3 regions of the Thermotoga sp. RQ7 genome follow, and region 3 is predicted to be linked to each of the others. Evidence: predicted binding sites of a transcription regulator. Region 3 holds the regulator's gene; each other region holds the start of a gene.

What was found. The regulator HrcA, encoded in region 3, represses chaperone genes, less so after heat shock. The targets are predictions, from matches to a motif close to ATTAGCACTCNNANNNTNNGAGTGCTAAT.
Region 1: a site for HrcA is predicted at 2,169-2,197, ahead of dnaK (molecular chaperone DnaK). Genes of this name have one in related genera too.
Region 2: a site for HrcA is predicted at 1,713-1,741, ahead of groES (co-chaperone GroES). Genes of this name have one in related genera too.

Annotation. Positions count from the first base shown of each region.
Region 1 is NZ_CP007633.1:576,324-580,652, forward strand. Features, by position in the region: gene TRQ7_RS02965 (efflux RND transporter permease subunit) at 1-2,115, opposite strand, end outside; gene dnaK (molecular chaperone DnaK) at 2,344-4,134, shown strand; gene TRQ7_RS02975 (Hsp20/alpha crystallin family protein) at 4,150-4,329, shown strand, end outside.
Region 2 is NZ_CP007633.1:432,430-436,758, forward strand. Features, by position in the region: gene groL (chaperonin GroEL) at 1-1,398, opposite strand, end outside; gene groES (co-chaperone GroES) at 1,413-1,688, opposite strand; RNA gene ssrA (transfer-messenger RNA) at 1,892-2,249, opposite strand; gene TRQ7_RS02265 (ABC transporter permease) at 2,365-3,402, shown strand; gene TRQ7_RS02270 (ABC transporter permease) at 3,416-4,329, shown strand, end outside.
Region 3 is NZ_CP007633.1:66,634-70,962, reverse strand. Features, by position in the region: gene dnaJ (molecular chaperone DnaJ) at 1-880, opposite strand, end outside; gene TRQ7_RS00390 (nucleotide exchange factor GrpE) at 887-1,393, opposite strand; gene hrcA (heat-inducible transcriptional repressor HrcA) at 1,398-2,417, opposite strand; tRNA gene TRQ7_RS00380 (tRNA-Leu) at 2,542-2,628, shown strand; gene TRQ7_RS00375 (L-threonylcarbamoyladenylate synthase) at 2,677-3,684, shown strand; gene TRQ7_RS00370 (GAF domain-containing sensor histidine kinase) at 3,724-4,329, shown strand, end outside.

The DNA.
Region 1 (4,329 bases), 510 kb from region 3:
TTTGTTTCTGTCTATCCTCACGTGCACAACGCTCTTTTCATAAGAGTTTCGGATCTGGATCTTTTCAACCTCGGGAAGGTTCTTCAAGCGTTCGAATATCTCCTCGGCTTTTTCCTGAATGAGAGAAAGGTCTTCCCCTCTTATCTCAACCGTGATCGGATATCCCAGAACCTCGTACAACTGCTGTGACTGTTCCAGAACCTCTATCTTTGCATCCGGGATCTTCAGAGATGCGATGGCTTCTTTCAACCTTTCTCTGTTTTTTGCAAACTCTTTTCTGCTTCCTCCGAGGTTCACCATTATCCTTGCCTCGTTCTGTCCCCGTCCCATTATCTGTGAATACTCACTGGTTATTCCCACTTCCGAGTAGAAGGAAGTGATGTTGTAGGTGGATCTGTGCTCGTTCAGGTACTCTTCTATTTTCTGAACCGCTTCAGATGTCCTCTCATAGGAAGACTGAGGCGGCAGTTTCACGTCTATGACCACAAGGTTTGTCTGGAAGGAAGGAAGAAATCCCATGGGTTTTGATAGAAGAAACACAGCCGACACGATAACCAGGGTGAAAGCCACTGCAAGAACAAGTCCCTTTCTATTCATACACCATTCCAGGGCTTTTCGATAGGACTTCTGAAGCCTTTCGGTGAGTTTTCCTCTCCTTGGTTTTATCCATCTTGTACCGGCTGGAACGATGACGGTTGAAACAAAAAGAGAGGAAGAGAGGGCAAAAACAAAGGCGAGGGCAAAGTATTTGAACAGCCTCACCACAAAACCGGTGAAGAACACTATGGGTAAAAACACAGAAACGGTGGTGAGTGTGGAAGCAAGAATTGCCAGCCAGACTTCTCCCGTTCCTTCTCTTGCGGCGTCGGGGATGGACTTTCCCAGAGAACGATGGCGATATATATTCTCAAAGACAACGATGGAGTTGTCCACCAGCATTCCCAGTGCCATGATGAGACCACCGAGGGTCAATGTATCGAGATTAATTCCGAACGCGTACAGAAAGACGAAGGTGACGGTGAGAGAAAGCGGTATCGAAAAGGACGTAACGAGTGTGGAGATGAAATCCTTCAGAAAGATCAAAACCACAGCGAACGCTGCTATGAAACCGTAGAACAGATTCTTGAGAAGATTATCGATGGCTCTTTCGGTGTAGTATGCCTGGTTCATGGCCTCTATGTAATCTATTTTGGAATTACTCAGTATTTTCTTTATCTCACGAACAGTCTTGACGGTGTTCGCACCACTTCTTTTGTAGATGGCGATGAGCGATGCCTTTTTCCCGTTGACCCTGACTTCTCCCTGGACACTTTCTTCTGCTATCTTCACCTCTGCTATGTTTTTCAGGCGAACGGGAATCAAAAGTTTTGGTATTTCACCTCGAAGCAGAGACTGATATTTCACCCCTCTGAAACCCACGATGGTGTTCTTCAGATCATCGAGGTTTTCGAATCGTCCATCAACAGAGACAGAATAGATGTTCCCCTCAGAATCCTTCACATACCCGAACGGATAGACCAGATTCCCCGAGAGAATGGTTTCTATCAGTGAAGGATCAACATCGAACTTTTTTATCTTCTCGTGATCCAGAACGATTTCAACGATTTTCTTCGGCTCTCCCATCACTTCGACGCTGGCGACATCTGGAAGCCTTCTGATCTTCGAGACAACCTCTTCGTAATCTTCCTCAGTTGAGAAGGCATACACCGGAAGCAGGGACGGATCGAATTCCACAACGATCGGCTTGGCTCCTTCCGGGAGTTCTCGAGAGGCAAGTTCCACATACCTGGACAACCTTCCCACAGCATCGGCCGTTTTCACATTCCACTCAAACTCCACAAGGATGAAGGAGACAGAGTCCATGGACATGGAGGTGAACCTTCTAACACCCGGTGTGGACGAGATGTACTCTTCAAGGGGAAAAGTCACGAGTTCCTCTACCTCTTCTGCACCCGCACCCATGTAAGTGGTCAAAACAACCGCATAAGGGTACTCGATTTGTGGAAGAAGGTCCAGTTTGAGATGTTGAAAGGAGATGAACCCAAGAAACACAATGGCAGCCAGTAGCATCAATATTGCTATGGGTCTTTTCGATGATATCTCTGCTAGTTTCATCCGGATCCCTCCCCGGCTGGTTCAATTATATATCATTCCTTGAAGGAAAACTCATTATCATTCATAAGTTTCGTTTGCTATACGATATGATTACATATAAATTATGATATCTCATTTGTAGATAAAAAGCAAAATTTCAAAATGAACGAATTATCCATCGAAATCTTGACATACCATTCGAAGCTTCCTATAATTTCACACGGAGAAAGAAATTGAGGAGGTGGAACAATGGCGGAAAAGAAAGAATTCGTTGTTGGTATAGACCTTGGAACAACGAACTCCGTTATTGCCTGGATGAAACCAGATGGCACGGTTGAAGTGATACCGAACGCAGAGGGAAGCAGAATAACCCCTTCTGTGGTTGCCTTCACAAAGAGTGGAGAAATACTCGTGGGAGAGCCCGCAAAGAGACAGATGATACTCAATCCCGAGAGGACAATAAAGTCCATAAAGAGAAAAATGGGAACCGACTACAAAGTCAGAATTGACGATAAAGAATACACCCCTCAGGAGATCAGTGCCTTCATCCTGAAAAAACTCAAGAAAGATGCCGAGGCATACCTCGGAGGCGAAATAAAGAAGGCAGTCATCACCTGTCCTGCTTACTTCAACGACGCTCAGAGGCAGGCCACAAAAGAGGCTGGAATCATAGCCGGGCTTGAGGTGTTGAGGATCATCAACGAACCCACCGCAGCAGCGCTCGCGTACGGTCTGGATAAGGCAGGAAAAGAACAGAAGGTTCTGGTTTACGACCTCGGTGGTGGTACGTTCGATGTCTCCATCCTGGAAATCGGAGATGGTGTCATTGAGGTCATTGCAACCGCTGGTAACAACCATCTCGGAGGAGATGACTTCGATCAGAGACTCATAGACTGGATGGCAGAAGAGTTCAAAAAACAGCATGGAATAGACCTGAGAGAAGATAGACAGGCACTGCAGAGATTGAGGGACGCTGCAGAGAAAGCCAAGATAGAACTTTCAACGAAGATGGAAACAGACGTGAGTCTTCCGTTCATAGCGGTTTCTCCAAGTGGACAGCCGCTTCACCTCGAGATGAGAATCACCAGAAGTCTCTTCGAGTCGCTGACGAAGGACCTTGTCGAGATGACAAGGGGTCCGATAGAACAGGCACTCAACGACGCAAAACTTTCACCACAGGACATAGACGAGATCATACTCGTTGGTGGAATGACCAGGGTTCCAATGGTCCAGAGGTTCATAAAAGAGTTCTTTGGAAAAGAACCGAACAAGAGTGTCAACCCGGATGAAGCGGTTGCCATCGGTGCAGCGATTCAGGCAGCCATCCTTGCAGGAACAGAGGGTGCGAAAGGACGAGATATTGTCCTCGTGGATGTCACACCGCTCACACTCGGAATAGAGGTCAAGGGAGGCCTGTTCGAACCGATCATACCGAGGAACACCAAGATTCCCGTGAGAAAGAGCAAGATCTTCACCACCGTTGAAGACGGACAGACCGAGGTTGAGATCAGGGTCTACCAGGGTGAAAGACCGATCGCCAGAGAAAACATTTTCCTTGGAAGTTTCAAACTCGTCGGTATACCGCCAGCACCGAGGGGTGTTCCTCAGATAGAGGTCACGTTCGACATAGACAGCGATGGAATAGTCCATGTCTCAGCAAAAGACCTTGGTTCTGGAAAAGAGCAATCCATGGTGGTGACCGGAAGACACAAACTCTCTGAAGAGGACATAAAGAGAATGATAGAGGACGCAAAAAGATACGAAGAACAAGACAGACGTCTCAAAGAAGAGATCGAACTCAAAAACAGAGCAGACGACCTCGCATACAGTGTGGAAAAAACCTTAAGAGAACATGGAGACAAGATACCTGCAGATCTCAAATCCAAGCTCGAGAACATGATCAAGGAACTCAGAGACGCTATCAATAGAAACGACATACCAAGGGTGAAGATGCTCTTCGATGATCTCCAGAAAGAGAGCATGAAAATAGGAGAATACCTCTACAAGTCTGCAACAGGAGGAGAAGCCACAAATCAGTAAGAGGGGGGTGACACGATGCTTCTTGGAAGAAGGGAAGACATCTTCAGACCGTTCAGGGAACTTCAGAGGGAGATCGACAGACTCTTCGAGGACTTCTTCAAAACTGAGATCAGACCAGCCAGGGAAGTTTTTGCACCGGACATGGACGTGTACGAAACAGACGACGAAGTAGTGGTGGAAGTGGAAGTACCAGGT
Region 2 (4,329 bases), 370 kb from region 3:
CTCTATGATCACGGCTCCATCGTATCCAGCGTTCTCTGCAATCTGTCTGATCGGTGCAGAGAGGGCTTTGTAGACGATCTGTGCTCCTATCTTCTCGTCACCATCGAGCTCTTCGAGAAGCTTTTCTACGGCTTTTCTGGATCTCAGGAGAGTGACTCCTCCACCGGGAACGATTCCCTCTTCTACGGCAGCCCTAGTTGCGCTCAGAGCGTCTTCGATTCTGTGCTTCTTTTCCTTGAGCTCTGTTTCGGTGGCGGCTCCGACCTTTATGACGGCGACTCCACCGGCGAGTTTGGCCATTCTCTCCTGGAGAGTTTCTTTTTCGTACTCAGATGTGGTCTCTTCTATCTGAGCCTTGATCTGTGCGATTCTCTTCTTGATCGCTTCGGGATCTCCTTTTCCTCCGATGATGATGGTCTCGTCTTTCTTGACCCTCACAAGGTCGGCCCTTCCAAGGTCCTCGAGTGTGAGGTCTTCGAGGTTGATTCCGAGTTCTTCACTTGCAACCTGTCCGCCGGTGAGGATGGCTATATCCTGGAGCATGGCCTTTCTTCTTTCACCAAATCCAGGTGCTTTTACTGCACAGGACTGAAGCGTTCCCTTGAGTTTGTTGAGAACGAGTGTGGTCAGAGCTTCACCTTCGACGTCCTCGGCAATGACAAGGAGTGGCTTCCCTGTTTGAGCAACTTTCTCAAGAATCGGTATCAGAGGCTTCACAGCACTGAGTTTCCTGTCGGTAATGAGGATGAAAGGTTCCTTCAAAACGACTTCCATCTTCTCTGCATCCGTCACAAAGTACGGTGAGATGTATCCCCTGTCGAACTGCATTCCTTCGGTGAATTCAACGTAGGTCTCGAGTGTCTTGGAGTCCTCAACCGTGATGACACCGTCTTCTCCTACCTTGTCCATGGCCTCGGCGATAAGTTCTCCTATTTCAGGGCTGTTGGCGGAAATCGCCGCAACATGAGCGATGTCTTCCCTTCCAGAGAGTTTCTTGGAGAGCTTTTTGATTTCCTCAACGGCCCTTTCAACGGCCTTGTCTATTCCTCTTTTGAGCAGGATCGGGTTCGCACCGGCTGCAACGTTCTTGAGACCTTCTTTGATCATCGCCTGCGCAAGAACCGTTGCCGTTGTCGTACCGTCTCCGGCGACATCGTTCGTCTTAGAGGCAACCTCCTTCACGAGCTGAGCACCGAGGTTTTCGAATTTATCCTCGAGCTCAATTTCCTTTGCAATAGAAACACCGTCGTTCGTTATGGTTGGAGATCCCCAGGATTTCTCAATGACAACGTTTCTTCCCTTCGGTCCAAGGGTTATCTTCACAGCGTTTGCGACCTTGTCCACACCTCTTTCGAGAGCCCTTCTTGCTTCCTCGTTGAACTTCAGAAGCTTCGGCATATCTCACACCTCCCTCACTCTTCGATTTTCGCAAGTATATCGTTCACATCGATGATGATGTAATCTTCATCATCGATCTTTATCTCCGTACCGGCATACTTGGAAAAGATCACCTTGTCTCCCACCTTGATGTCGAACTTCTCTTCATCTTCTATCCTTCCCACCGCAACGACTTCGGCTTTCATGGGTTTTTCTTTTGCTGAATCTGGAAGCACGATTCCTCCTTCGGTCTTCTTCTCCTCCTTGATGGGTTTGATCAGCAACCTTTCACCGAGAGGTATCACCTTCATACTTCATCCCTCCTTCGGAAATTTTTTAGCACTCTCGACTCATGACTGCTAATATAAATATACAACTTTTTCCATGCGACTTCAAGCGCTATGATTTAAGGAAAAATAACAGAAAAATTACGATATAATTAAACAAAAGATAAAAAATGTCTAAAACCACGTTTCAAAATATAAGGGGGTGCTTTCGGCACCCCCTTCCTTTCTGGTGGAGGCGGGGGGATTCGAACCCCCGTCCGAAGATGGAGGCCCCTGGGCTTCTCCGAGCGCAGCCCGTGTTTCGTGTCTCGGGAAGGACCCCCCCACGGGCAGGGTGTCGCTTCCCACAGCCTTCCTGAACCTTCCCGATCCGGGCCGGAAGGCGGAGCCCAGATCGGTAGGCTGGATCCCTCACGCCCTCTTCCGGAGCCCAGCCAACTCCGGAGAGGACGGCCGCCTATCTATTAGGCGGCAACAGCAACAGGTTCGTTGGCACTTATTCGTGTTCCCACCTTTTTTACGAGGAGGTGGGGACCTCGGCTCGCTTCCCAGGGGACTCCATCCCCGTCGAACCCGTTCGCCCCCTGGTTTCAGCCATGATTATTATACCACTTCCATTGACTTTGTTTTCCCCAGAAAGGTTCAGATTATTGTATAATCATATGAAGGCATCAGGAAAATCGACCAGGAGGTGTACCCTGTGACAGCATACGTTATACGAAGGTTGCTTCTGCTTCCCCTGATACTCCTCGGTGTAACGTTCATCGTGTTTTCCATGATCCAGTCACTTGGACCTGACAAACTGCTGGCTGCTTATGTGAATCCGAACATGCTCGACAAACTGACGCCAGAGCAGATGGACGCATTGAAGGAAAAGTACGGACTGAACGACTTCTTCGTGATCCGGTACGGCAAATGGCTTCTCAACACCCTGAAAGGAGACCTTGGATGGTCTCTTGTGGGAAAAGAACCCGTGAAAGACGCCCTTTTGAAGAGGTTGCCGTACACGATTGAACTCGCACTTTACGCCATTTTCCCGGTTATATTCGTTGGAATCTGGCTGGGTGTGAAAGCCGCTGTACACAGAGGAAAATTCCTGGACCATTTCATAAGGATATTCGCAGTTGTGGGATGGTCCTTTCCGGATTTTGTTTTTGGACTGCTTGTTTTGATGATCTTCTACAGCATTCTGAACTGGCTCCCTCCGGGAAATCTCAGCTTATGGGCTGAGGAGGTGATCAGATCTCCTGAATTTCGTCGCTACACAAAACTCATCACAGTCGATGCCCTGCTGAACGGAAGACTCGACGTTTTCTGGGACGGCCTGAAACACCTCATAGGTCCCATCATAACACTCTCCTGGCTCTGGTGGGCGTATCTTTTGAGAATCACAAGATCCAGTATGCTGGAGGTTTTGAACAAAGAATACGTGAGAACGGCCAGAGCGAAGGGCCTTCCAGAAGACGTGGTCATAAACAAGCACGCCAAGAGAAACGCACTCATTCCAGTCACCACGGTGGCCGGAGGCATGGTGATAGGGTTGTTCTCTGGAACGGTGATCGTGGAGACCGTTTTCAACAGAACGGGTGTGGGAAGCTTCACGGCACAGGCAGCACTCCAACTCGATTACGCGTCCGTCATGGCTTCTGCTCTGTTCTTCTCCACGATCCTGGTGGTAGGGAATCTCATTATAGACATCCTGTACGCCCTCATAGATCCCAGAATAAGACTCGGATGAGAGGTGAAATGGCGTGAATCAGGAGCTGAAGAGAATTCTGAAGAGATTTTTCAAAGATCCATCCGCTGTGCTCGGACTTTCTCTGGTTCTTTTTTTCACGGTGGTGGCCATTCTGGCGCCCGTTATCGCACCACCCGTTCATCCTCTCACGAGGATGAAACTCCCAGATCCCTATTTGATGCCCGTTGTGAGCTGGGATCAGAGTCCTCAGCCACCGACTACGAAAGAGGACGCCATAGCGAAAAATCCTAACAGAGAACCGATACGTGGTGTGGATTATCATCCATTTGGTGTCATAGGTGGAAGGGACATATTCTACGGAGTTGTCTGGGGAACGAGGACGGCTTTCAAAATAGGGATAATAGTCACCCTGGCCAGACTTCTGATAGGAATCCTGATAGGTTCCATCTCCGGATACTTTGGAGGATGGATAGATGAACTTCTCATGAGGATCACCGACGTATTCCTTTCAATTCCGTTTCTCATAGCCGCCGTTGTTCTTACGACGGTGCTTGGAACGGGCCTGGACAAGGTCATGATTGCGATGATCGTATTCGGCTGGATGGGTGCCGCAAGGCTCATAAGAGGGAACATACTGCAGGTGAGAGAAGAACAGTACGTTCTCGCAGCGAAGGCGATCGGTGTGCCGGACTTTCTCATCATACTCAAACACGTGCTTCCAAACTCCATTTTCCCTGTTCTGATCTGGGCATCCATGAACATGGGATCCCTTGTGATAACGGCCGCTGTGCTCAGTTTCCTTGGTCTTGGAGCACCTCAGGGATACGCGGACTGGGGGTCTATCCTCAGTTACTCCAGAGACTGGATGATGGAGATCGGAAAACACTGGTACGCCCTCGTCTATCCGGGAACCGCCATGGTGCTGTTCGTGCTCGGATGGAACCTGCTGGGAGATGCACTGAGAGA
Region 3 (4,329 bases):
CCAGTATCGCCTGGAGGTAATCTATCGTGATATCGTATATCAGATCTTTTCCAGATCTCTTGAACCTGCTATCCGATCTCACTCGAACGGTGATTATCAGATCACCGTAGGGTCCACCGTAATAACCCGCGTTACCGCCGCCGGGTATTCTCAAATGCCCTCCGTCTTCGATGTTTGGAGGTATTTTTATCGTTCTTCGCACTCTTCTGAGAACTCTTCCACTTCCTCCGCACTCGTGACACAACTCTTGAGGAACTCTTCCTGTTCCGCCGCATTCGTCACAGGTTCTTTCACTGACGAAGTATCCAAAGAACGACCTTTTTTCCTCTCTGATCCTTCCCGTTCCACCACAGCGTGGACAACTGATGTATCCCGAATCTGGTTCCACACCGGTTCCTCCGCATCTTGGACACGTTTCGTACCTTTCGTATTCGATGGGAATCTCCGTACCGTTGATCAGGTCAGAAAGGTTCACTTCTATGGTGTAGCGTATGTCCTCTCCCCTTCGAGCGTATTCCCTTCTCTCCCTTCGTCCAGACTCTTCACCGAAGAACACGTCGAATATATCCCTGTTGAAGATGTTTTCGAACTCTCTGAAAACGTCTTCGAAAAAACTGCCACCGGTTTCTGCTTCTTGATAGACGGGTTGTTCCCCAACGTATCCAAAACGATCGTACATGGCCCTCTTCTGAGGATCGCTGAGGACCTCATAGGCTTCCTGAATCTCTTTGAAGCGCTGCTCGGCTTCTTTTCTGTTTTCTGGATGTCTATCTGGATGCCATTCCTTTACCAGCCTTTTGTACGCTTTTCTTATCTCTTCCTGCGTGGCATTTCTCGGAACACCGAGGATTTCGTAGTAATCCTTTTTTTCTCTTTTCATGGAGAATCACTCCTTTTTATCGGGAGATTCCTCATCTTTCTTTCTTGGTCTCACGGCCACCTTCACCTTCGCTGGCTTCAGTACTTTCCCGTGGAATTTGTAGCCACTTTCCAGTACTTCGAGTACAGTGTATTCCTCCACGTCGTCCGTTTCGACTCTCTCAACCGCCTCATGTTCGAACGGATCAAAAGTCTCTCCCACCTGGATCTTAGAGAGACCTTCCTTTTCCAGTGTGTTTAGAAGCTTTTTGTATATCAACTTCACACCCTTGTAAAAGGATTCCTCATGATCCTTCTGGTTCAAGGCCCTTTCGAAATCGTCGAGTATGGGAATCAGTCTTGAGATGAGGTATTCGTTTGCGTTCTTTATGAGTTCTCTTTTTTCCCTGGCGACCTCCTCACGGTAATTTTCGTATTCGGCCTTGAGTCTTTTGGCGTATTCTTCGAGTTCCCTGTATTTTTCCTTCAATTCCTCACATTCCTGAGAGAGATCCTTCTTTTCTTTTTCAGACATTCTATCACCTCCTGGCGGCCGATGTGAAGTACTCCGAAAGTCTGTTGAGTACGTAGTTGAAAACCCTGTGGTTTCTGTCGTACCTGGTGATTTTTGAGGTGAAAAGATGAACACTTCCAATCGGCGATGATCCTTTGTAGTATCTACCGGAAAAAACGGCGAATCTTTCCAGTTTTTTACTCCCGATCTCTTTTCCGATCTTCACTGTGACGTCTTTGTCGTTTTCTATGAGACTCTCCAGGAAACGATGGTCCCTTATCTCTTCCAGAAGGTGCTTTATATCTTCCAGAGAGAGTGTGTCATCCTTCAGGAGATTTTCAAAACCAACGTCTATGTACCTTTCCAGTTTTTCGTTCATCACGGATTCTATAAGTTTGAGAATACCGCTTCCTCTAAGAGTTTCCACCTTTCCTGTTAGCACGTCTTCAACTGTTCTTCCCCTCAAAAGGAAGTTCAGCTGTCTTTCTATTTCCTCCCAATTCAAATCCTCATGGATTCTGATGGGAGTGATCTTCGAAATGCCGAATTCTGTCAGTATTGAGAAAATCAGGTAATCCTCGGATACCGGTATGAGCATCACCCTGAGTATTTTCAAATCTCTGGGATTTGGTCTTTCTATGAGGACGTACCCTTCAGCCAGCCGGGCAAGAAGATTTCCAGCCAGAAGCAGGACCTTTTCTGGATCTGCGAGCGGAATGGACCTGAAGGTGTCCACCTCCAGGTTCAGTTCTTCGGTTTCTTTGGAGAGCTTTACCATTTCTTCGTAGTAGAATCTGAGTCCCTTGTCCGTTGGGACCCGGCCAGCCGAGGTATGGGGCTGGTATATGTAACCAAGGTATTCCAGTTTCTTCATATCGTTTCTTATGGTGGCACTGCTAAAATTTATATTGCTCACTTCGAGAACCCTCTGTGAGCTGACGGGTTTTTTGTTTTCTATGTACTCTTTCACAATGCAGTAAAGTACCTTTCTCTGGCGATCGTTCAGGTTTCTCTGGTGTTCACCCTTATTTGAGAGCCTTCTCATTTTAGCACTCCTTTCTTTTGAGTGCTAATAATAGTTTAGCATACATCTTGAAAGAATTCAAGGTCAGAAGAGGAAACGAAGGACTTGATTTACGAATGGAAAATTGCTACCATATTATACAGGGGCCGAGGTGGCGGAATGGCAGACGCGGCTGACTCAAAATCAGCTGGGGGATGACCCCGTGCGGGTTCAAGTCCCGCCCTCGGCACCAGGAGGGGCTCTGGGAGCCCCATTTGTTTTTAATGAAGGAGGCTGATCGATGACCAGGGTCGTAAAAGTGGATCCTCTTTTTCCCGATGAAAGATCCCTGAGAGAAGCTGCCGATCTTCTGAAAAAAGGAGAGGTTGTTGTCTTTCCGACAGAGACGGTCTACGGAATAGGTGCGGATGCTTACAACGAGGAAGCGTGCAGAAAGATATTCGAAATCAAAGGAAGACCCGCAGACAACCCCCTGATAGTCCACATATGTTCGTTTTCTCAACTCGAAGAGGTGGCAGATGGGTATGAGTCTTTCAGGGACTTTCTGGAGAGATTCTGGCCTGGTCCTTTAACGGTCATACTCCCAAAGAAATCCCAGCGAATTTCCGATGTGGTCACTGCGGGACTTCCCACGGTGGCTGTGAGAATGCCGGCTCACCCGGTGGCCCTGAAACTGATAGAAATGCTGGAAGATCCCATAGCCGCTCCGAGTGCGAACCTGTCTGGAAGACCCAGCGCGACGAGCGTGGAACACGTTGTGGAGGACTTCATGGGACGGGTGAGCCTGATACTGGACGCAGGGAACACACCGTTTGGTCTGGAATCCACCATAATAGACCTGTCAAGGGAAAAGCCTGTCCTTTTGAGGCCAGGCCCTGTAGAGGTTGAAAAATTGAAAGAGTTCTTCCCCGATCTTGTTGTACCTGATTTCGTCAAAAAGGGTGAGTTCAGAGGAAAACCGCTGGCACCGGGCATGAAATACCGTCACTACGCTCCCTCAAAGCCGTTGATACTCGTGGAAAACCTCGAGAAGATGAAGGACGTTTTGAGAGAGTTTCCCAATCACGTTGTGATATGTGTCGAAGAAAGGAAGGAGTTGTACAGAGACAGAATCGTCATAGGTTCTTTGAAAAATCCCTACAGCATAGCACAAAATCTGTTTGCAGCACTCAGAGAAGCGGAAAAGAGAGAAAAAGAGTATATAATTGTTGAGGGGCTGGAGGAAAGGGGCATACTCTTTGCGGTGATGAATCGATTGAGAAAGGCTGCCTCCAGGATCGTGAGGTGAACGATCTAGATGGATAAAACCCAGGAACGAACCGATAAGTTGCTCTTGCTTCTTTCTATTTTGATAATGGAGTTTTCCAACGTAAAGGAAGAGAGGGATGTCCTTCTCAGTTTGTTGAACCTTGTGAAGAAGGTCGTCGATGTGAACGATCTGGTTCTGATCGACGAAAACAAGCGGGTTGTGCTGGGAAGAGAACTCGATGTTTCAAGATTCGAGGAGTTCATAGAATGGGCTACGAAACAGGCATCCCCGGCTTTTGTGGAAGAAGCAGGAGGATACGTCGGAATCATACCCCTGGTCAAACTCGGAAGGTCCTTCGGGAGTCTGATTGTCTTCATGGATCATCAGCCTTCGATGGAAGAGACGGAGATCTTCAGAATTTTTTCGTTTCTTTCTTCCATCGTACTGGAAAACGTCAGGCTCTACAGAGAACTTGAAGAAACTTATGATTACGTGAACACCATCCTCAACAACCTTCCGGAAGGTATCTTCGTTTATTCAAACGGAGAAATACGTTTTCAGAACGAGAGATTCGCAAGGGAAAATTTCCCGGAAGAAGTTATGAAGAAGGCGATGGAAATTTCAGAAGAGGCGATCTCGCTTGGGGTTCAGAGAACTGGAGAGATCGAATCTGAGGATAAGTTC